Regions from separate parts of the Jeotgalibaca porci genome, predicted to be linked through region 1. Evidence: predicted binding sites of a transcription regulator. Region 1 holds the regulator's gene; each other region holds the start of a gene.
What was found. Region 1 encodes LexA, which represses DNA repair genes until DNA is damaged. Its sites were predicted from a motif close to CNAACANNTGTTNG; they were not measured.

Region 1 (5,498 bases):
TGCGATTGCGGCTTACCCGCATAGATATACAACTATGGCTAAAAAAGAATTATTCGATAACAAATTTGTTAATTTTCTTTTGAGAAAAATGAATGCATTCCCTGTTGACCGTGCGAATCCGGGTCCAAGTGCAATTAAGCACCCTGTTTCCGTTCTGAAGGAAGGAAATTTGAACTTCTTTATCTTTTCTACGGGTACACGTTATGATGCTGCTGTAAAAGGTGGCACTACAACAATCGCCCGGATGGCTAAAGTTCCGATTGTACCAGTTGTTTTCCAAGGACCTTTTACATTCAAGGACTTATTGAAGCGTCAAAAAGCAGTTGTTCGTTTTGGAGATATCATTCAAATTCCAGAAGGCAGAATGCCACGAGAAAAAATGGCCGAGATTGATTTAGAGCTCGAGCAATCATTTGCGCGTCTTGATAAAGAAATAAATCCTGATTTCGTACATGAATTCAAAAAGAAGTGACCGCTATGGTCACTTCTTTTTGATATTCTCTTATGTATTTTTCAAGTCAATAACCATCCGGCCTTTGATTTTACCCTCTTCCATCTCTGTAAAGATATCATTGATATCTTCCATGGATCTCATTTCGAATTTTGGAACAACTTTCCCTTCAGCTGCAAATTGGAAAGATTCTTTCAAGTCTTGGCGTGTTCCTACTAAACTACCAATTACTTGAATGCCGTCCAGAACTAAACGCGGAATACTTAAATCCATGGATTCTACAGGCAAACCAACTGCTACAATCGTTCCGCCCGCTCTTACAGCATCAACAGCTGCATTAAAGGCTGCCTTGCCAACTGCTGTAACGACCGCTACATGTGCCCCACCCACTTTTTCTTGGGCGACTTTCGCTAAATCTTCGTTTAACGGATTAATACAAATATCTGCACCCATCTCTTTGGCGAAATCCAATTGCGCTTCGTTAATATCTACGGCAATAACTTTTAAATTAAAAACATTCTTGGCATATTGAAGGGCTAAGTTACCCAGTCCACCCATTCCGGAAATAATGATCCAATCCCCAGCCTGTGTATTAGAAACTTTAATCGCCTTGTAGGTTGTAACGCCTGCACACGTAATACTACTTGCTGCAGCAGAGGATAAATTGTCCGGTACTTTAACAGCGTAGTCTGCAGTCACAATACATTGTTCGGACATCCCGCCATCAACGCTGTAACCTGAGTTTTTAGCACTGCGACACAGTGTTTCTCTACCAGTTACGCAATATTCACAATGGCCACATCCTTCGAAGAACCAGGCAACACTCGCTCTGTCCCCGGGTTTTAAAGATGTTACTCCTTCAGCTACCTCTTTTACAACACCAATTCCTTCGTGGCCCAATACCCGACCCGTTACATCCCCAAAGTCTGCATTTTTAACATGCATATCAGTATGACAAACACCACAGCATTCCATATCTAGAAGTGCTTCACCACTCCGAAGCTCTCTCAAATCCTTTTCAATTACCTTTGCTTCTCGATTTTCCGTAGCAACAATAGCTTTCATCACATTACCTCCGTTTTTAGTTTGTTAAATAAATCACAAAATGAAACAAAAAAATAAAATGAATCATTTCTATGTTTCTACCCTACAAAACGTAATCCTTTACATCAAGGGTTTTATCTGAAATCAGGAAACAAAAAAAGAATGTGAGTCATGTAACATGACCCGCATTCTAAAAAGTTTATTTCTTAGTTTTTTTATTAGATGCTTTAGATTGTGCTTTCATTGATGCCATGATTTGCTTCACTTTACGTTCAGATGGTTTTTGTCCCATTTGCATCATCATGCCACGCAGCATATCTTCAGAAATCGGTGGGTTTTCTTGGAAATAGTTCATCATGTAACGACGAGCTAAGAAAAAGCCGCCAACTGCGCCTAGAAGGATTCCTATTATAACAATAAATATCCAAGCTCCAGTAGTCATTTAATCTCCTCCTTCTTTAAGAAACTGTTCATTATATTATATTACAAGAATTTGACAGAAAAAGAAATAGAAACTCACGTTTAATAAATAATTTTCAACAAAACCGAACGTTTGTTTGATTTCGATTTATTGCTATGCTACAATAAATGTAAATAAATTCACGGAGATGATGCGGTTATGGCTGGAAATAAGGATACACGCCAAATGCAAGTTTTAAATTATATATATACGCAAGTTCAAGAAAAAGGCTATCCACCTACTGTTCGGGAAATCGGAAACGCTGTGGACCTTTCATCTACTTCTACTGTTCACGGTCATTTATCGCGCTTGGAAAAAGCTGGACTCATTTATCGTGACCCGACTAAACCACGTGCTATTGAAGTGACAGACATGGGCCTCAGCAAATTAGGAATTAAAAGCGACCAAATGCCACTCCTCGGGGTTGTAACGGCAGGAGAACCTATTTTAGCTGTTGAGGAAGCAACCGACTTCTTCCCTATTCCACCAAACTTCAAGAATATATCTGATGATTTATTCATGCTGACCATCAGAGGAGAAAGCATGATTAACGTAGGGATTTTAAATAATGACTCTGTTATTGTCAAAAAACAAAGCAGTGCACAAAATGGCGAAATTGTTATTGCTATAACAGATGAAGATGAAGCCACTTGTAAACGATTCTTTAAAGAAAAAAATCATATTCGTTTACAGCCCGAGAATGATACGATGGATCCCATTATACTTGATAACGTAAGAATATTAGGTAAGGTAATCGGGTTATACAGAAGTCATATTCAATAACAAAATTAAAAGCAAGAATTCCAGTCTATAAAACTGGGATTCTTGCTTTTTTTAGTGATTAATATTCCATCAATGTTTTAATTGTGTATTTCTCAATCTTGTCACGGCCTTTAAGGTCCATTAATTCAATTAAGAATGCTAGTCCAACAACTTCTCCGCCTAGCTTTTCAATTAATTCAACTGTTGCGAGCGTTGTTCCACCTGTAGCTAACAAATCATCACAGATAAGAACTTTTTCGCCTGGTTTTACTGCGTCAGAGTGCAATTGAAGCGTTGCTTCTCCGTACTCTAAACCGTAATCAACTTCAACTGTTTCGCGTGGAAGTTTACCCTTTTTACGCGCCATAGCGAAGCCACAGCCTAGGCCAACAGCAACTGGACAACCAACCATAAATCCACGTGCTTCAGGTCCAACAACTTTATCAACGCCTAAATCTTTTGCAAACTCGACGATTTCATTTACTGCAAAGCGATACGCGTCCCCATCTTGCATAAGTGGTGAGATGTCGCGGAAGATAATTCCTTTTTCGGGAAAATCTACTACGTCAGTAATATAATCTTTCAAATTCATCATATTTCCTCCTGTATGGAAACTATTTATTTTTTTAACCAGTTTGATAAATCAGCGAATGAACTATAGATGAACATTCTTTCTGATTGCAATTTTTTATAACGTTTCTTATAGACAGCTGTCTCTGTCAGAACCTGCTTTGGTGGATTCGGAACTGGATTAAGAACGCCGTAGTCAATTGTAACAAATTTTGCCTCTAAAAACACCTGAATCACAAAAATCAGTATATTCTTATCTATTTTTAAGAAAGTTGCCAGGTCATTAATTTTTTCTCTGACTGGTATATCTTTTTTAGAATAGAGATATTTGTAAGTACGGGCAAAAACATCTTTGGTTGGCATCCCTTGTGCTTGAATCAAGTCAATCGGATATGCATATACAAAGTAATTATCAAAAGGATGACGAGCAAGGAACTGACTTAAAATATCTAAATTAGTTGGACAATCTAAAATGACAAGATTTACCAAATCAGAAGAGAAAGCAGGGATTTCCTCCTCGCTCTCAAGTAAGACTGCAACTGATTGAGGCGGTAATTCTTCACTCGCCTTATCAAAGAACTTCTGATTGAAAAAGAGATAAACGCTATTCGTATGCTTTAAAGATTCAGGATCAAACTTAGATTGCCGACGATCGAAATACTGTGCTGTATCGACTTTGACATCTTTTAATTGCAGTTGTGGCTTCGAAATATCACGCCATGTATTAATACTCAACTCACCTACGGCAGATACAGCATTTTGATTATCCAAATGAGCTGCTAAATGACCTTTATTAAAGCCGATAACATCTAACGAATCATTTTCCGATTGGAATATTAACTTCAAATGTTTCAAATCGGCACCGATTTTTTTGACATTTGTCGCGGGGACATCCTCAAAACCAAAGATTGGTTTAGGATTGTCTGTTCCAAAGGGGCGTAATAATTCGATTTCCTTTAATAAATCGATGTTAACGTCACTTAGTGTCAATATTTCATCAATCTGAATCAAATCGCCTTTCACTATCTCATCATGCAAAGGTGCTGCATACTCATTCATTGCCGTAAGTAATTGCGGAATATTTTCCGTATTCACGCTCATCCCGGCAGCCATGGTGTGTCCACCAAACTTCAGAAGATAGTCTGAGCAACTTGAGAGTGCTTCGAAGAGATGGAAAGAGCCAATGCTCCGTCCTGACCCTTTCGCAATCCCGGTTTCCGGATTGGAGTGTAATAAAATAGTCGGACGCCCGGTTTCTTCGACGATACGGCTGGCAACAATTCCCAGTACTCCTTCATGCCAAGAATCATCATTTAAAATAATGATATCTGGCAACTCTTCCCACTGTTTCACTTTATTGATAGCAGATTCGAAAATAGACGACACGATTTCTTGTCTTTTGCTATTTGTCTGTTGGATATTTTCAACAATTTCTGCCAATTCTTCTTCATCGAATGACAATAATAGATGCACACCTGGTGAGGCGTTATGCAGACGCCCTAGCGCATTTAAGCGCGGGCCAATCACAAAGCCAATCGTCTCCTCACTAATTGCGTCAAGGGATACTGATGCCTTTTCAAGCAATAAGTGCAGACCCATTCGTTCGGTATTTTTTAACGCTTCAATCCCATGTTGTACAATCCACCTGTTTTCATCTGTCAAGCTAACGAGGTCACTGACGGTCCCAATTGCTGCAACATCCAAAAATTCATACGGTGTTCTTTCAAAAAGCGCAGCTGCTACTTTTAGCGCCACTCCCGCTCCAGATAAATCACCAAATGGGTAAGCACCTTCCGGATGACGCGGGTGAATAATACAATACGCTTCTGGGAGTACTTCCGGTAATTCATGATGGTCCGTAACGATGACATCCGTACCCAATTTCATGGCAAGATCAATCGCCTCGTGACCACTGACTCCGTTATCACACGTAATGATTAACTCAGCGCCCTCTTCAATCAACTGCTTAAAAACAGTACTATTTGGTCCGTAACCATCCTTAAAACGATTAGGCAGATAGAATGACACATTTCCGCCTAGTATTTCAATGGCTTCAACTAAAATAGTTGTACTTGTAATACCATCTGCATCGTAATCACCATACACGACGATACTTTCACCGTTTTCAATTGCACGGGTAATACGCTTAACCGCAACAGCCATGTCATGCATTAAATGCGGGTCATGAAACACTTCATCTGTTGGCTGAAT
Region 2 (5,498 bases), 360 kb from region 1:
TTTCTGGCTCTAGTATACTGCGAAAATCTAGAGGAGAAAAAGTCTCATTCTTCTCTTTCTTGATAAAAACCAAGCCATTTAAACCAGAAGCTTCTTTGTTGGAAATGGCAGGAGGGCAGCGGGGTGCTTGTGGCCGTAGCAAGGATGCGATGTGAATTACCCACCGTTCGCGCTTCAGCGTGTACGGTGGGTTTGAAGCTTGCAAGCTCGGAGACTACAGGCTCCGGGCGGTCCCACGGCTCCACAAAAGCACCCCCGCGGACCGCAGGGCATTTCCGTCTCATATCGGATAACTTAAAAAATGGTCACGACAAAAAAGGAAGAACCCATCACAAAAAAGAGGCCATTGGATTTCCAATGGCCTCTTCTCTATTAAAAATTATTTGCTCATTTTTTTAGCTAGACGTGATTTATCACGAGCTGCTTTGTTTGCATGGATAAGTCCTTTAGAAGCTACAGAGTCGATTGCTTTAATTGCATCTTGCAATAGAGCCTCGCTGTTATCTGCACCTTCAGCTAGAGCTGTTTCGTATTTTTTGATAGCTGTACGCATAGCGCTCTTTTGAGTGTTATTCAAAACGTTTGCTTTTTCGCTTGTGCGAACGCGTTTGATAGCTGATTCGATATTTGGCATTGGGTTCACCCCTCTTTCGGTATTTCTGCTTAGTCAGACAATTGTTGCCAACACCCGCTATTATACCGAAATTTAAGTATTAATGCAATAAAAACTGAAAATATGAAAAATTGTCTTCATTAAGCATGAAAAGTTGGCGAATGGATGTTCTGGTGGTAAAATGAATGAAGCAGATACAATGGTTTTCTTTATGAGGAGAATTATAAAATATGAATCAATTTAAAATCGAATCCCAGTACACACCAAGCGGGGACCAACCAACTGCCATCAAGCAATTAGTGGAAGGTTTGGAGTCCAATACCAAAGAACAAATCCTGCTCGGTGCAACAGGTACAGGTAAAACATTTACAGTTGCAAATGTCATTCAGGAAGTGAATAAACCGACACTCGTGTTGGCCCACAACAAAACATTAGCAGGCCAGCTATACAGTGAGTTAAAAGAATTTTTTCCTGATAATGCGGTCGAATACTTTGTCAGTTACTATGACTACTATCAACCGGAAGCATATGTTCCTTCCAGTGACACATTTATCGAAAAAGAAGCAAGCGTCAACGATGAGATTGATAAATTGCGCCACTCCGCAACCAGTTCGTTAATTGAACGAAGGGATGTGATTGTGGTTGCATCCGTTTCGTGTATTTATGGGTTGGTAAACCCGCTCGATTACCGTGATCATGTCTTGTCTTTGCGTAAAGGTATGACGATGGAACGAAATGAATTATTAAGAAGTCTTGTCGATATGCAGTTTGAACGAAACGATATTGATTTTCAACGCGGTCGTTTCCGCGTGCGCGGTGATGTTGTCGAAATCTTCTTGGCATCCCGTGACAGTGAAGCTATTCGGGTCGAATTTTTCGGTGATGAAATTGAACGCATCCGTGAAATTGATGTATTAACCGGTGAAATTAAAAACGATGTGGATCATTTCCCAATTTTCCCTGCGACACACTTTGTGGCGAATGAGGAGCAGACCTTAACCGCTGTTGAATCGATTCGTGCAGAATTGAAAGTAAGGCTAGCGGAATTGAGAGCGGATAACCGCTTGTTGGAAGCGCAACGTTTAGAACAACGGACGAATTATGATTTGGAAATGTTAATGGAAATGGGTTACTGTAACGGGATTGAGAACTATTCACGTCATATGGATGGTCGTAAGCCCGGAGAAGCCCCATACACGTTGTTAGATTTTTTCCCCGATGACTTTTTAATTGTAGTGGATGAGTCACATATGACGATGCCCCAAATTCGCGGGATGTATAACGGTGATAAGGCACGTAAACAACAATTAATCGATCACGGCTTCCGGTTACCGTCTGCATTGGACAACCGACCGCTCCGTCTAGAAGAGTTTGAAGGCCATGTAAATCAAATTATTTATATTTCCGCAACGCCGGGGCCTTATGAATATGAAAGAACCGATCATATTGCGCAACAAATTATTCGACCAACTGGTTTGTTGGATCCGATTATCGAAATACGCTCTATTAAAGGGCAGATTGACGATTTAATCAGTGAAATTAATATACGTTCTGAAAGAAATGAACGGGTCTTTATAACGACACTGACGAAGAAAATGTCGGAAGATTTATCTGAGTATCTAAAAGAGGTCGGTATCAAAGTAAAATACTTGCACAGTGATATTAAGACCTTGGAACGGACTGAAATAATCCGTGACCTGCGTCTTGGAGAATTTGATGTTTTAATCGGAATCAACTTGCTGCGGGAAGGGCTGGATGTGCCTGAAGTTTCTCTGGTTGCCATATTGGATGCAGATAAGGAAGGATTCTTGCGAAGCGAACGTGCCTTGATTCAGACAATCGGACGTGCCGCACGTAATGAGCAGGGACGCGTTATTATGTATGCTGAACGGATAACGGACTCCATGCAGAAAGCGATTGACGAAACGAGCCGCCGTCGTAGTATTCAAGAAGCCTATAATAAGGAACACGGCATCACACCAACGACAATTATTAAAGAAGTACGGGGGTTAATTGCTATATCGCATACGCCGGAAAATGTTCCTGAAACAGGCAGCACGTATGAAATCTTTAAAGCGATGAACCGTGAACAAAGACGTGAGCTTCTTGATCAGATTGATATGGAAATGCGTCAAGCGGCCAAGGAATTGAACTTTGAAAAAGCCGGGGAACTACGTGACATTATCTTGGAGTTAAAATCTGAATATAAAGGATTATAATGCTTGCAATTCTTAAAAAGTTAAGGTAATATAACTTAAGTCTAAATGACATACCTTTTTCTTGGTTCTGCGAATCACCAACGCTTTACTCAGAATAAGGACTACTATAGAAGAGGTGAAAAGAATGGCAATTTCAAAAGAACGTAAAAACGAAATCATCAAAGCATACGCTATTCACGAAGGAGATACTGGTTCCCCAGAAGTACAAATCGCTGTACTAACTGAAGAAATCAATCACTTGAACGAACATGCACGTACGCACAAGAAAGACCACCACTCATACCGTGGTTTGATGAAAAAAGTTGGACACCGTCGTAACTTGTTAGCATACTTGCGTAACAAAGACGTTCCTCGCTACCGCGAACTAATCCAACGTTTAGGTCTACGTCGTTAATCATAACTATTGAAATGGAATCTCATATGAGGTTCCATTTTTTTATATAAAAAATATTTCCGCTGAGAAGTTTATACAGACTTTTAGTGATAGTCTGTACAAAGCCAGCCTATCCGAAAAGAGTTGTGGAGACTTTTTTAAGGAAAGATAATTTTTCGTGTAAAACAACATTGTTTAAGCTATAATAGATTATGACTTCCTATGCTTGGCACTACTTTACAAACGTGAGAGCTTTGCACATGAAGCTTTGACGTTTGTTAAGTAGTCAGCAATTAGGAAAGTAAACTAAAAGGGGATTATACGCATGACAGAAAAGAAAGTATTCCAAATGGAATGGGCAGGCCGTCCATTACAAGTGGAAATTGGCCAAGTAGCCAAACAAGCAAATGGTGCGGTTCTAGTACGCTACGGTGATACAGTTGTATTAACTGCAGCGGTTGGAAGTAAAGAACCAAAAGATACAAACTTTTTCCCATTAACAGTGAATTATGAAGAAAAAATGTACGCAGTGGGTAAAATCCCTGGTGGCTTTATTAAACGTGAAGGTCGTCCGAGCGAGCACGCGACATTAACAGCACGTATGATTGACCGCCCAATTCGTCCAATGTTTGCGGAAGGTTTCCGTAACGAAGTACAAATTACAAACACAATCTTGTCTGTAGAACAAGACTGTACGCCAGAAATGGCAGCAATGTTCGGTTCCTCATTGGCATTGTCTATTTCGGACATTCCATTCAGCGGACCAATTGCAGGTGTAAACGTGGGTCGTGTAAACGGAGAATTAATTCTTAACCCAACACCGGCACAAATGGAAGAATCAGACATTGAATTAACAGTAGCTGGTACGAAAGAAGCTATCAACATGGTTGAAAGTAGTGCTAAAGTTGTTGGCGAAGCAGACATGTTAGCAGCACTATTATTCGGACACAAAAATGTTAAAGAACTTTGTGAATTCCAAGAAATGATCGTAGCTGAAATCGGTAAAGAAAAGATGGCCGTTAAATTATTAGCACACGATTCAGAACTTGAAGCTGAAGCGAACGAAAACTTCAGTGCAAAAATGAAAGATGCGATTCTAACGAAAGATAAATTAGAACGTTACGAAAATATCGATGCAGTTAAAGCTGAAATTATCGATTACTTCACTGAAAAATATATGGAAGCTGAAAATTTTGTAGATATTATCAAAGATATTACACAAATTTCAGACGAAATTGAAAAAGAACAAGTACGTCGTTTGATTACAGTAGACAAAATCCGTCCTGACTTCCGTCAGTTGGATGAAATCCGTAGCCTTGATTCAGAAGTTGGCTTATTGCCACGTGTTCATGGTTCAGGTATGTTTACGCGTGGACAAACACAAGCAATCTCTGCCGCAACTTTGGCACCGCTGGGCGAGCACCAAATCTTGGACGGCCTAGGTGTTGAAGAGAGCAAACGTTTCATTCACCATTACAACTTCCCACAATACTCAGTAGGTAGTACAGGACGCGCAGGATCTGCAAGCCGTCGTGAAATCGGACACGGAGCTCTAGGTGAACGTGCATTGAAAGAAGTTATTCCAAGTGTAGAAGACTTCCCATACACAATTCGTCTTGTTGCGGATGTTTTAGAATCAAACGGTTCATCCTCACAAGCAAGTATCTGTGCAGGTACATTGGCATTGATGGATGCAGGTGTTCCAATTAAAGCACCAGTAGCCGGAATCGCTATGGGACTTGTTAAAGATGGAGATGATTACACAATCTTATCTGATATCCAAGGTATGGAAGACCACCTGGGAGACATGGACTTTAAAGTGGCGGGTACACGCGACGGAATTACAGCACTACAAATGGATATCAAGATTGACGGAATCACTGATCAAATCCTAGAAGAAGCATTAATTCAAGCTAAGAAAGCCCGTATCGAAATTCTAGACCACTTGGAAACAGTTATTGCTGAACCACGTGCAGAATTATCACCATACGCACCTAAGATTGAAATGATGCAAATCAAACCAGATAAAATCAAAGTTGTTATTGGTAAAGGTGGAGACACTATCAATAAGATTATTGAAGAAACTGGTGTTAAAATTGATATCGATCAAGATGGAAATGTCAGCATCGCTTCTGCGGATGCAGCAATGATTCAACGTGCAAAAGAAATCATTGAAGAATTGACACATGAAGTTAAAGTCGGCGAAGTTTACGAAGGAACAGTAAGACGAATTGAGAAATTCGGTGCCTTTATTGAAATAACAAAAAGTAAAGACGGACTTGTTCACATTTCT
Region 3 (5,498 bases), 1.1 Mb from region 1:
ATATTATCCGTCATATCATCATCAAGCAAGAAGCATAAAATGTTCCACGTGAAACATTTTAAGGAGGATGTAAGAAAAGATGATTAATAACGTTGTACTAACAGGTAGATTAACCAAAGATGTCGATTTACGTTATACATCAAATGGCACAGCAGTAGGATCCTTCACTGTTGCCGTTGACCGTCAATTTAAAAGTCAATCCGGTGAACGCGAAACTGATTTTATTAATTGTGTTATGTGGCGAAAAGCTGCTGAGAACTTTGCTAACTTCACACGAAAAGGCTCTTTAGTCGGTATTCAAGGACGTATTCAAACACGTAACTACGAAAACCAACAAGGTCAACGCGTGTATGTTACTGAAATCGTAGCAGATAACTTTACCCTGCTTGAATCTAGAAATGTTACTGAACAAAGACCTAGAGAAACTGAATCTTCTGGCCCTGCTTCTTATAACAATAACAATTCAAACCAATACAATCAAAATAATAATCAATCGTCTTACTCATCTAATAACCAAACAAACAGTTTTAATGACTACAATTCGAATGAAGATCCATTCCTATCAAGTGGCCAATCAATCGACATCTCAGATGACGACTTGCCATTCTAATAGTGAATAAAGGATCGTAAAAAGGAGGAAAACAACATGGCTCAACAACGTGGTGCTCGTCGCGGACGTAAGCGTAAAAAAGTATGCTTCTTCTGTGCAAATCACATTGATCATGTAGATTACAAAGATACTGATCTTTTGAAACGTTACGTATCAGAAAAAGGTAAAATTTTACCTCGTCGCGTAACAGGTACATGTGCTAAACATCAAAGAACATTAACGATCTCAATTAAACGTGCTCGTATTATCGCTTTGATGCCTTTCACAATCGCAGAATAATAATACAATTTGCAAGACCTGCAGTTATCAGCAATGATAACTGCAGGTCTTTTATTTTTTATTCAAAAATAAGAAAGCTTTACATAAAACTACTTATCCACACCGAAAATGAGTTATGCACAAAAATGAAAAGGTGTAGGACGGCCTTTCCTTAGAGTTACCCACATGTTAATAAAGCTCCACTATCATTGAGAAGACAAGGTTTCATGGGTTTTTATGACACTTATCCACAAGTGGACAAGTCCAAATTGGGGATAAAGTCATTTAGTTATCAACATTTACCGGAGATTAAAAAGAAGTGCTTAAAAACCGGTGTATCACCTACAAATAAACTATAAAAAAATTGAATTAACGCTTGTGAAATGTCAGTAGAAGGATATTGCGCTAGAAAATGGAGCGATAAAAAGAATAAGTGTAAACGATTTCTTTTTAATGTTCCACGTGAAACATCTGCTGCAAAGTAGGTGTGAAAGTTCCACGTGGAACATTCGCCACATCCTCCCTTACGGTGCAAATGTGGCTATAAGAATGCCCTTGTGTTAAAATAAATACACTAAATCCAACATTTAAGGGAAAAGGAGTAACAATGAAAATTAGGGAAAAGTTTGATAAACTTCCAGTTTTTCTTAGAGAAGATAGAATAAAAGTCCCAACCACAATTATTTTGCTGTCATTGATACTATTAATCGTTTTAACCTTTATAGCCGATTGGAAAATTGGGCTAACAGTTGTGCTGCTGATTCTTGTCACAGTGTGGCTGCTTTATAATTCAACAGATTACTTAATTGAAGAAACGAATAAATATGTATCTGATTTATCTTATAGAATTAAAAAAGGTGAACAAGAAGCCCTGATTCAGATGCCGATTGGTATCCTCTTATATAATGAAAAATATGAAATACAATGGACGAACCCCTATCTGATTCGTTATTTTGAGAATAAAGATATTCTGGGACGTAAAATTGAAGAGATTGACAAAGAGCTTGCAGGATGGGTTAAAGAGTACGAAACCAATCAAATGCAAAAGATTAAGTGGGGCGACCGTTATTTTGAAATGGTTATACAAGAAGAAATAGGTGTCCTCTATTTAATGGATATAACGGAGTACGCGAATATCGAAGAAAAATATGAAGATGATAAAGTTGTTTTTGGTAACATCATAATTGATAACTACGATGAAGCAGTACAATCTATGAACGACCGTAAAAGATCTAACGTTAATAACTACATAACGAATCAATTAACGAATTGGGCAAACGTAAACAATGTTTTCTTAAAACGCGTTGACGATGACCGCTTCATAATCTTAATGACTAAAAAAACATTAGGGAAACTTGAAAAGAGTAAGTTTGAAATTGTTGATCAGATTCGTGAGCGGACATCCAAACAAAACTTCCCGCTCACTTTGAGTATGGGTATTTCTCATCAAACTTCTATGACGCAGGAGAAGTGGAAAGATATCGCACAGCTCGCTCAAACGAATGTTGACTTAGCGTTGGCTCGTGGCGGTGACCAAGTAGTTGTCCGTAGTGCAGACGCAGAAGCGCGCTTCTATGGCGGTAAAACAAACCCGATGGAAAAGAGAACACGCATTCGCGCACGGATGATTAGTCAGGCTTTAGAAGAATTAATCGCCAATTCCGACAAGGTTTTTGTCATGGGACATAACTATCCGGATATGGACGTGTTGGGAGCCTGTTTGGGAATCAGACGAATTGTTCAAATGAACAATAAAGAAGCATGGATTATTATGCAAAATGAGCAATTCTCAAATGACATCACACGGATGATGGACGTTATCGGAAAAGATACGAACCTGTCTAAATATTTCATTAGCCCCGAACAAGCACAAGAAATGGTGACAGAAGAATCATTGATTGTTTTAGCAGACGTACATAAACCAAGTATGGTTCCGGCTCCGGAATTGATGGATATTTCGAATAAAGTTGTTATTATTGATCACCACAGACGTGGCGAGGAGTTTCCAAAGAATCCTGTCCTCGTTTATATTGAACCGTATGCTTCCTCAGCATCCGAGTTAATTGCAGAACTATTTGAGTATCAATCCAATGACATTGATACCATAAATAAAATAGAAGCAACGGCCATGTTGGCAGGTATAATAGTAGATACACGAAATTTCAGTTTGCGTACAGGCTCCAGAACATTTGATGCAGCAAGTTATTTGCAATCAAATGGTGCAGACACGATTTTGATTCAAAACTCTTTGAAGGAAGATTTAGATACCTATTTAATGAGAAGTCGCTTACTGGAAACTATGGACTTTGTGGTTCCGGGAATGGCTGTTGTAAATGGTGAAGAAGAACATGCTTATGACACAGTGGTTGCTGCTCAAACGGCAGACACGATGCTTTCGATGGAAGGTGTCGAAGCTTCATTCGTTATTACGTTACGTAAGGATGGACGGATAGGAATCAGTGCGAGAAGCTTGGGTCAAGTAAACGTTCAAAGGATTATGGAGAAATTAGGCGGAGGAGGCCATCTCTCAAACGCCGCAACCCAAATAAGTGATAAAACTATTTTAGAAGTAAAAGAACAGCTCATCGCTGTTATTACTAATAAAGAAGAGTCGAAAGGAGAACAATAAATGAAAGTTATATTCCTAGAAGATATAAAAGGTAAAGGTAAAAAAGGTGAAGTTAAAAACGTAGCCGATGGTTATGCGCAAAACTATCTTATTAAAAATGGCCTAGCAAAAGAGGCTACCAACTCAAGCGTGTCTGCTCTACAAGGACAGAAAAAAGCTGAAGATAAAAAGGCACAAGAACAACTAGATGAAGCGAACAAATTAAAAGCCTTTCTCGAAGCTGAGGAAACAGTTATTATCGTTAAAGCGAAATCAGGTGAAGACGGCCGTCTATTTGGTTCTGTTACAAGTAAGCAAGTTGCTGATCAGCTGAACAAGCAATATAAAGTCAAACTAGACAAACGTAAAATCGATTTGAAAGAGCCAATCCGTGCTCTAGGATTCGTTAAATTAGAAGTGCGTTTACACTTAGAAGTTACCGCAACATTAACTGTACATATAGTCGGAGAATAAAAACTGCTGAGGCAGTTTTTTTCTTTTGCTTCAAATGGGAACGAACGTTCTTGCTGTTGGATTGTAAACAACTTTAATTTCAAGTACAATAAAGAGGCTAGAAACAGGGGAAATAATAGAGTAATCAAAAAAGGATGAAGACTATAATGGAAGAAACATTCCGAGATCGTACACCACCACATAGTATAGAGGCAGAGCAATCAGTCCTTGGGTCTATTTTTCTTGATCCTGAAACTGTAGTGAATGTTTTGGAGTATCTGGAACCCAAAGACTTCTATAGAAAGAACCACCAAATTATTTTTGATGCAGTAATGACACTTTTTAATCGTAATGAAGCTATTGATGTTGTAACTGTGACAAATGAGCTGGAGAATAAAGACCAACTAGAAAACGTTGGAGGTCTGGATTATCTAGGTGAAATAGCATCTTTCGTACCAACAGCAGCAAACGTTGAGTACTATTCAAAAATCGTTGAAGAAAAATCAATATTAAGAAATTTAATTAAATCAGCGACTGACATTGTCAAACAAGGTTATGATGAAGATGACCAACTAGCGGTTATTTTAGATAGCGCAGAACAAAGTATTCTACAAGTGTCCGAACGTCGAAATCGATCAGGCTTTATCCGCATCTCGGATGTCGTGAATGAGTCGTTAAAAAATATTGAATTGCTTTCGCAACAATCAGGGGATGTAACGGGGATTCCGACAGGATACATTGCGTTAGATAAAATGACTGCCGGTTTACAGCCAGAAGAATTGATTATCCTAGCAGCACGTCCTGCCGTTGGTAAGACAGCCTTTGCTCTAAACATCGCTCAGAACGTTGCGACAAAGGCGGACCAAGTTGTGGCCATCTTTAGTCTAGAGATGGGTGCGGAATCATTAGTTAACCGGATGTTGTGTGCGGAAGGTAATATTGATGCCGGAAATCTGCGTACTGGTCAAATGTCAGAGGATGAATGGTCCAATTTGATCATGGCAATGGCGACTCTTGGACAATCACGTATCTTCATAGATGACACGCCAGGTATACGTATTGCTGAAATCAGAGCAAAAGCACGCCGACTTAAACAAGAACAAGGAGAAATAGGACTCATTGTTATTGATTATCTTCAGTTAATAGAAGGTAATAACCGTGAGAGTAGACAGCAAGAAGTTTCGGAAATTTCACGTCAATTAAAAAAGCTCGCAAAAGAATTGAAAGTACCTGTTATTGCACTTTCACAGTTGTCACGTGGAGTTGAACAGCGTCAGGATAAACGTCCTGTCTTGAGTGATATCCGGGAATCTGGATCTATTGAACAAGATGCGGATATCGTAGCGTTCTTATACCGAGATGATTATTACGAACGAGAAGGTTCAGAAGAAAACGACGAACCAGAAATTGAAAATAATATCGTTGAAGTTATTATTGAAAAAAACCGTAGTGGAGCACGTGGTACAGTAAAACTACTCTTTAAGAAAGAGTTTAATAAATTCTCTTCAATGTCTTATGTACCAGAACCAGCATAATATGAGAAAAAATTCTCTCTTTTTTTGAATTTTT
Region 4 (5,498 bases), 410 kb from region 1:
ATCAGAATTTGAGTAGATAACTCCATGGATTCAAAACCACGCAGTGCATACGGTCTTTCCAAGGCCGCTTCTTTGTTCGAAATTGCCGTCTTAATCGTCCACTCTATATAATTCCCTTGGTTGTAAATAAGTGCCAATTGACCCGCCAAAGTCAGCTCCGGATTGTCGAATGCCTTTAGTTTTTCTTGCACAATGTCATCCGAAAGATTCAATTGTTTCAACATGTCACTCACACCGTTCAAAATGGCTTTTCCTTCTAATTCATAAGAAGAGTGTTCCAGTGGATTTTCGAACGAAGTTGCAAAGTTCATTTCTTTCCCTATTTCCAATTCCGCCTCAGTTGCATCTTCATCAATCCAAATCAAATACATCAAGAATTGATGAATAAAACGCATATCTTCTTCTGCGATTCCAAATTCCGCGAACGGGTTTAAATCGAGTAAGCGGAACTCCAAGTAGGAAATACCATTTTTAAGAATCTCCCGGGCATTCTTTCCGCCCCGAAAGCGAACAGTTGAATAAAACTCTTTTTCTTCAATTAATTTGTCTTCTGCTACCATTTTTTCAATCGTGTCCACGTATGCTTCCATCGACTCAAATGAAACTTTTACATCGTCATTATTCACATAACCATATTTACTACTGCGGATACTGCGAATAAGGCCTGCTGGAATATCATCCGGTCTCTCTTCATTTTTGAAAAATTCCGGTTTAGCTTCGATAGATGCACCTAAAAGATACGTTAGAATCCATTGGTAACGGAAGAAATTGTGTGCCAATTTCAAGTATAATTTTGATTGAAAATCTTTAAATGATACGTCTGCTTGTTCATTATCATAAAGAGCATGAACAAATTTTGGTTGGAATTCAAAGTTATAATGGATGCCGCTCACCATTTGTTTTCTTTTGCCATACACGTCCACTAAGTACTCGCGATATGCAACGTCCGCCTCGTTATCAAGTTTTGCTACTTGAATGTCATCTTCATGCGGCATAAACAAAGGGGAACTCGTAGGTAATAAATATTCATCATCTGGCATGGTACGCAGTGATACGTCATGGATTGCCGCCAACCAATTCATCACTTTCTCAACCTTATCCAAAGGAGGTGTTACAATTTCCATCTGTGTTTCAGCGAAATCCGTTTGGATATACGGATGAAAGTTTCGATTACCGAAACAGGCTGGGTGATTCGTTGAAGTAATCGTGCCATCCGATAGAATGCGCTGCGATTCTTTTTCAATCCCAAAGATAGCTTGGGTGAAAAGTGGTTCTAGTTTATTTTGTTTTATACTCTGTTTAATGTTCATTATATTTGCTCGCTTTCATCGACAATTTTCACTATTCCTATTATACCTGTATTCCGCTATTTTGATAAGAAGATAGCTCTAATTTACCAAACGAATGTTTGTTCCTTTTCTATCGATAGCATATAATAGAGAAGACAAAGGAGCGATTAGATATGAAAAAGCCATTAGCCTACCGAATGCGGCCCAAAAATATTGATGAAGTTGTCGGGCAAAGGCATCTCGTCGGCCCTAATAAAATAATTCGTCGAATGGTAGAAGCTAAGATGCTCTCTTCCATGATACTCTATGGTCCTCCTGGAACTGGGAAAACGAGTATTGCCAGTGCGATTTCTGGTTCGACTAAATCAGCATTCCGTCAGTTAAATGCTGCTACAGATACTAAAAAAGATTTACAAATTGTCGTTGAAGAGGCAAAGTTCTCCGGTCAAGTTGTTCTATTGCTGGATGAAATTCATCGCCTGGATAAACCCAAACAGGATTTTCTATTACCACATTTAGAAAGTGGCTTGGTTATTCTCATTGGTGCCACAACCGAAAATCCGTATATCAGTATCAGTCCTGCAATCCGTAGTAGAACGCAAATTTTTGAAGTGAAGCCTTTGAGCATTGACGATATGGTGATTGCGATTAAACGTGCAATGACCGACGAAGTGAACGGTCTAGGTACCATGGCCGTAGAAATGGATGACAATGCCCTTCTTCATTTCGCCCGAAGTTCGATGGGTGATTTACGTGGCTCGCTAAATGCCTTGGAACTCGCAGCACTCTCAACGCCTGCGAATGAGGATGGCGTCGTCATGATTTCGTTGGAAGTGGCAGAAGAATGCCTACAGCGTAAAGCACTTGTTCACGATAAAAATGGTGATGCTCACTATGACGTCATTTCAGCCTTTCAGAAATCAATACGCGGCAGCGATGTGGATGCTTCCCTTCATTATTTAGGGCGCCTTTTAGAAGCTGGCGAATTGATTGTTGTTTGTCGCCGTTTACTGGTGATTGCATATGAAGACATCAGTTTTGGAAATCCCGCAGCCGCGGCACGAACTGTCTCAGCGGTTCAAGCTGCAGAAAAATTAGGCTTGCCTGAAGGACGGATTCCATTAGCACATGCCGTCATTGATTTAGCCCTTTCACCAAAATCAAACTCGGCCATTGAAGCTATCGATGCGGCTATGGGAGATATCCAAGAAGGAAACGCCGGCGAAGTCCCGGCTCATTTGAAAGACTCTCATTATAAAGGCGCTGAAGCATTAGGTCGCGGTGTTTCTTACAAATTTCCACATGCTTATGAAGGTCATTGGGTTGCCCAGCAATACCTACCGGATAGTATAAAAAATGCGCATTATTTCAAACCAGTACTCACTGGAAAATATGAACAGGCGCTCGCAGGCCAGCTCGAAAAGTTGACAAAAGGCAAATAGCGTGCGCGCTTTCATTGTTGATACAATTGGTTTCTCCTTCATTTTTTGAGTTTATTTGTTGCACAACTAAAAGGGATATGCTACTATACATATAAGAAGTTCTGAGGTGTACGATATATTCTCAATGTGTTGACCGAACAAATAATTACTACATTGGGATCCTTGATAAACGCTCGGATAGCAAGCCTTTTCATTTGGACACTAGAAGACGTTTTGTGGAGCCCACCTGCTTAAATCGCGGGTTCAAAACTAGTAGAATACCAAAAACGGCACCACCGGAATTTTTCATAAAGTATCAAACTTTAGAAGCCGCTCTTTTGAGCGGCTTTTAATTTTGGGGAGGATAAAAATGCTAACGATACTACTCTCTTTATTCGGAATTTTATTAATCATTATTTCTTGGTTCTTCTTTAAAAAAGCTGCTGAAGCATTCACGATTGTTGTTCCTGAAAACAAACAACCTGCCTTCAGAACGTTTTGTTCTTTTAACGGTTGGACTTATTTTGTATTCGCATTAGCTACGTATGTTGGCGTATTTTTAGACTGGAATGTGGCGACGGCCATTTTCCTTATTATCGTTTCGCTCTACACAGCAGCGGTTGCTTGGCAGATTGCAGCTTTCATCAAAAAATAACACATTCCTTTCTTTAATTTGTGAATTCGGTTACAATTAGGGTGTAAGCAACACTACGAATGGAGTGATTAAGATGATGGAAGATTACAAAACAATCCTATCACCGGTGGACGGTTCGGAAGAATCAGAACTTGCCTTCAGAAAAGCAGTACACGTCGCGCAGAAAAACAATGCGAAGTTACTCATCGTTCATGTGATTGATACACGTGCGATTCAGACCCCTTCCGGCTTTGAAGGAAACTTTACGGATGAGATTGTTCGCCAAACGAAAGTTATGATAGATCGGTATGAATCACTAGCCCGCGAACGCGGTGTACAGGACATCGAAACAATTATTGACTACGGTTCTCCTAAAGTCATGATCGCCAAAGAAATTGCGGTTGAACATAAAGCAGATCTCATTATGATTGGCGCAACCGGACTCAATGCAGTGGAACGCTTGTTTATCGGTTCCGTTTCAGAATATGTCATTCGCCATGCACCCTGTGATGTGACAGTAGTTCGAACAGATTTAGACAACCATCTGCTACATGAGAAAAAATAATAACACATATAAAATAGGCGTTTGGCTCTGAATTCTTGGAGCTAAACGCCTATTCTTTTGATTATGATGAAACTAACTGCGCACTCAAAGTCGTTTTTACGGTTGAGTGCGCAGATACACACCAAAAACGTGCACTCAAAGTCACTTTTATGTTTGAGTGCGCAGATACACACCAAAAACGCGCACTCAAAGTCACTTTTATGTTTGAGTGCGCAGCCGCACACCAAAAACGCGCACTCATTATGGCAACAAAAGAGGCCAGGATTTTATCCTGGCCTCTTCTCTATATCTATTAAATTAAGCTAGGTTGCCTAGACGTAATACGTCACGCAAGATAACTAATTCTTCGTCAGTTGGCACTAGTACAACTTTGACTTTTGAGTCTTCAGTTGAGATGATGCGTTCTTCGCCACGTACGTTGTTTTTCTCTGCGTCAATTTCACAACCGAACCATGTTAGGCCGTCGATAATGATTTGACGAGTTGATGCTGAGTTTTCACCGATACCAGCAGTGAAGACAATTGCGTCCACACCATTCATAACAGCGATGTATTGACCGATGTATTTTTGTACACGGTTATAGAAGATATCTAGTGCAGTTTGTGCACGTTCATTTCCTTCTTCTGCAGCAGTTTCAACGTCACGCATGTCGCTTGAAACGCCTGATAAACCTAGTAAACCAGATTTTTTGTTCAAGATGTTAACCATCTCTTTAATATCAGTGATTTCTAATTTGTCCATTAAGTATGGCAATAGAGAAACATCGATATCACCAGAACGTGTACCCATTGTTACACCAGCTAGTGGTGTGAAGCCCATTGAAGTATCAACAGATTTTCCACCGTCAACAGCAGTAATTGAACCACCGTTACCTAAGTGACATGTGATAATTTTCAAGTCTTCTAATGGTTTGCCTAACATATCTGCTGCACGCTCTGCTACGTATTGGTGACTTGTTCCGTGTGCACCGTATTTACGTGCTGCGAAATCTTCGTAGTACTCCATTGGAATACTGTATAAGTAGTTTTCTTTCGGCATAGTTGTATGGAAGGCAGTATCAAATACTGCTACACTTGTAATTTCTGGCAACAATTTCTTGAATGCACGGATTCCTGTTGCGTTAGCAGGGTTATGAAGTGGTGCTAAATCGCCCAATTCTTCGATTTTCGCCAATACATCATCATTAATCAATGTTGACTCTTTGAAGTCTTCTCCACCAGCTACAACACGGTGACCAACGCCTGTAATTTCGTTAAAATCAGTAATGATTCCTAGTTCTTTTAATTGTACCATCAATTTTTCAACAGCGATTTCGTGGTTCTCAATATCTTCTACCACGTTGTATTTTTGACCTTCGCCGTATTTGATTGTAAAGATTGAATCATTCAAACCGATTCTTTCAATAAGTCCCGTTGATAAAGCCACTTCTCCTGGCATTTGATACAATGTAAATTTTAAACTTGAACTACCTGCGTTAATCGCAATAATTTTCGACATTATTTTCGCTCCTATCATTTTCTCTTAATAAACCTATGAGTATTATAACAAATTACTTTGCCCAATTGTTGAATTGAGCAAGAAATCCTTGC

Region 2: uvrB (excinuclease ABC subunit UvrB) is a predicted target of LexA. The motif match lies at 772-785, and genes of this name have one in related genera.
Region 3: dnaB (replicative DNA helicase) is a predicted target of LexA. The motif match lies at 3,988-4,001, and genes of this name have one in related genera.
Region 4: G7058_RS02520 (replication-associated recombination protein A) is a predicted target of LexA. The motif match lies at 1,398-1,411, and genes of this name have one in related genera.

The regions. Positions count from the first base shown of each region.
Region 1 covers NZ_CP049889.1:71,226-76,723, reverse strand. Annotated here, with positions in the region: gene G7058_RS00535 (lysophospholipid acyltransferase family protein) at 1-472, shown strand, start outside; gene adhP (alcohol dehydrogenase AdhP) at 503-1,516, opposite strand; gene G7058_RS00525 (YneF family protein) at 1,695-1,937, opposite strand; gene lexA (transcriptional repressor LexA) at 2,115-2,738, shown strand; gene G7058_RS00515 (adenine phosphoribosyltransferase) at 2,797-3,309, opposite strand; gene recJ (single-stranded-DNA-specific exonuclease RecJ) at 3,336-5,498, opposite strand, start outside.
Region 2 covers NZ_CP049889.1:429,457-434,954, reverse strand. Annotated here, with positions in the region: gene rpsT (30S ribosomal protein S20) at 380-634, opposite strand; gene uvrB (excinuclease ABC subunit UvrB) at 844-2,832, shown strand; gene rpsO (30S ribosomal protein S15) at 2,957-3,226, shown strand; gene pnp (polyribonucleotide nucleotidyltransferase) at 3,531-5,498, shown strand, end outside.
Region 3 covers NZ_CP049889.1:1,201,410-1,206,907, forward strand. Annotated here, with positions in the region: gene rpsF (30S ribosomal protein S6) at 1-38, shown strand, start outside; gene ssb (single-stranded DNA-binding protein) at 80-610, shown strand; gene rpsR (30S ribosomal protein S18) at 647-889, shown strand; gene G7058_RS06115 (DHH family phosphoesterase) at 1,476-3,497, shown strand; gene rplI (50S ribosomal protein L9) at 3,498-3,950, shown strand; gene dnaB (replicative DNA helicase) at 4,097-5,464, shown strand.
Region 4 covers NZ_CP049889.1:483,374-488,871, forward strand. Annotated here, with positions in the region: gene gshAB (bifunctional glutamate--cysteine ligase GshA/glutathione synthetase GshB) at 1-1,313, opposite strand, end outside; gene G7058_RS02520 (replication-associated recombination protein A) at 1,463-2,731, shown strand; RNA gene ssrS (6S RNA) at 2,827-3,017, shown strand; gene G7058_RS02530 (hypothetical protein) at 3,081-3,365, shown strand; gene G7058_RS02535 (universal stress protein) at 3,439-3,909, shown strand; gene G7058_RS02540 (acetate/propionate family kinase) at 4,207-5,406, opposite strand; gene G7058_RS02545 (class I SAM-dependent methyltransferase) at 5,459-5,498, opposite strand, start outside.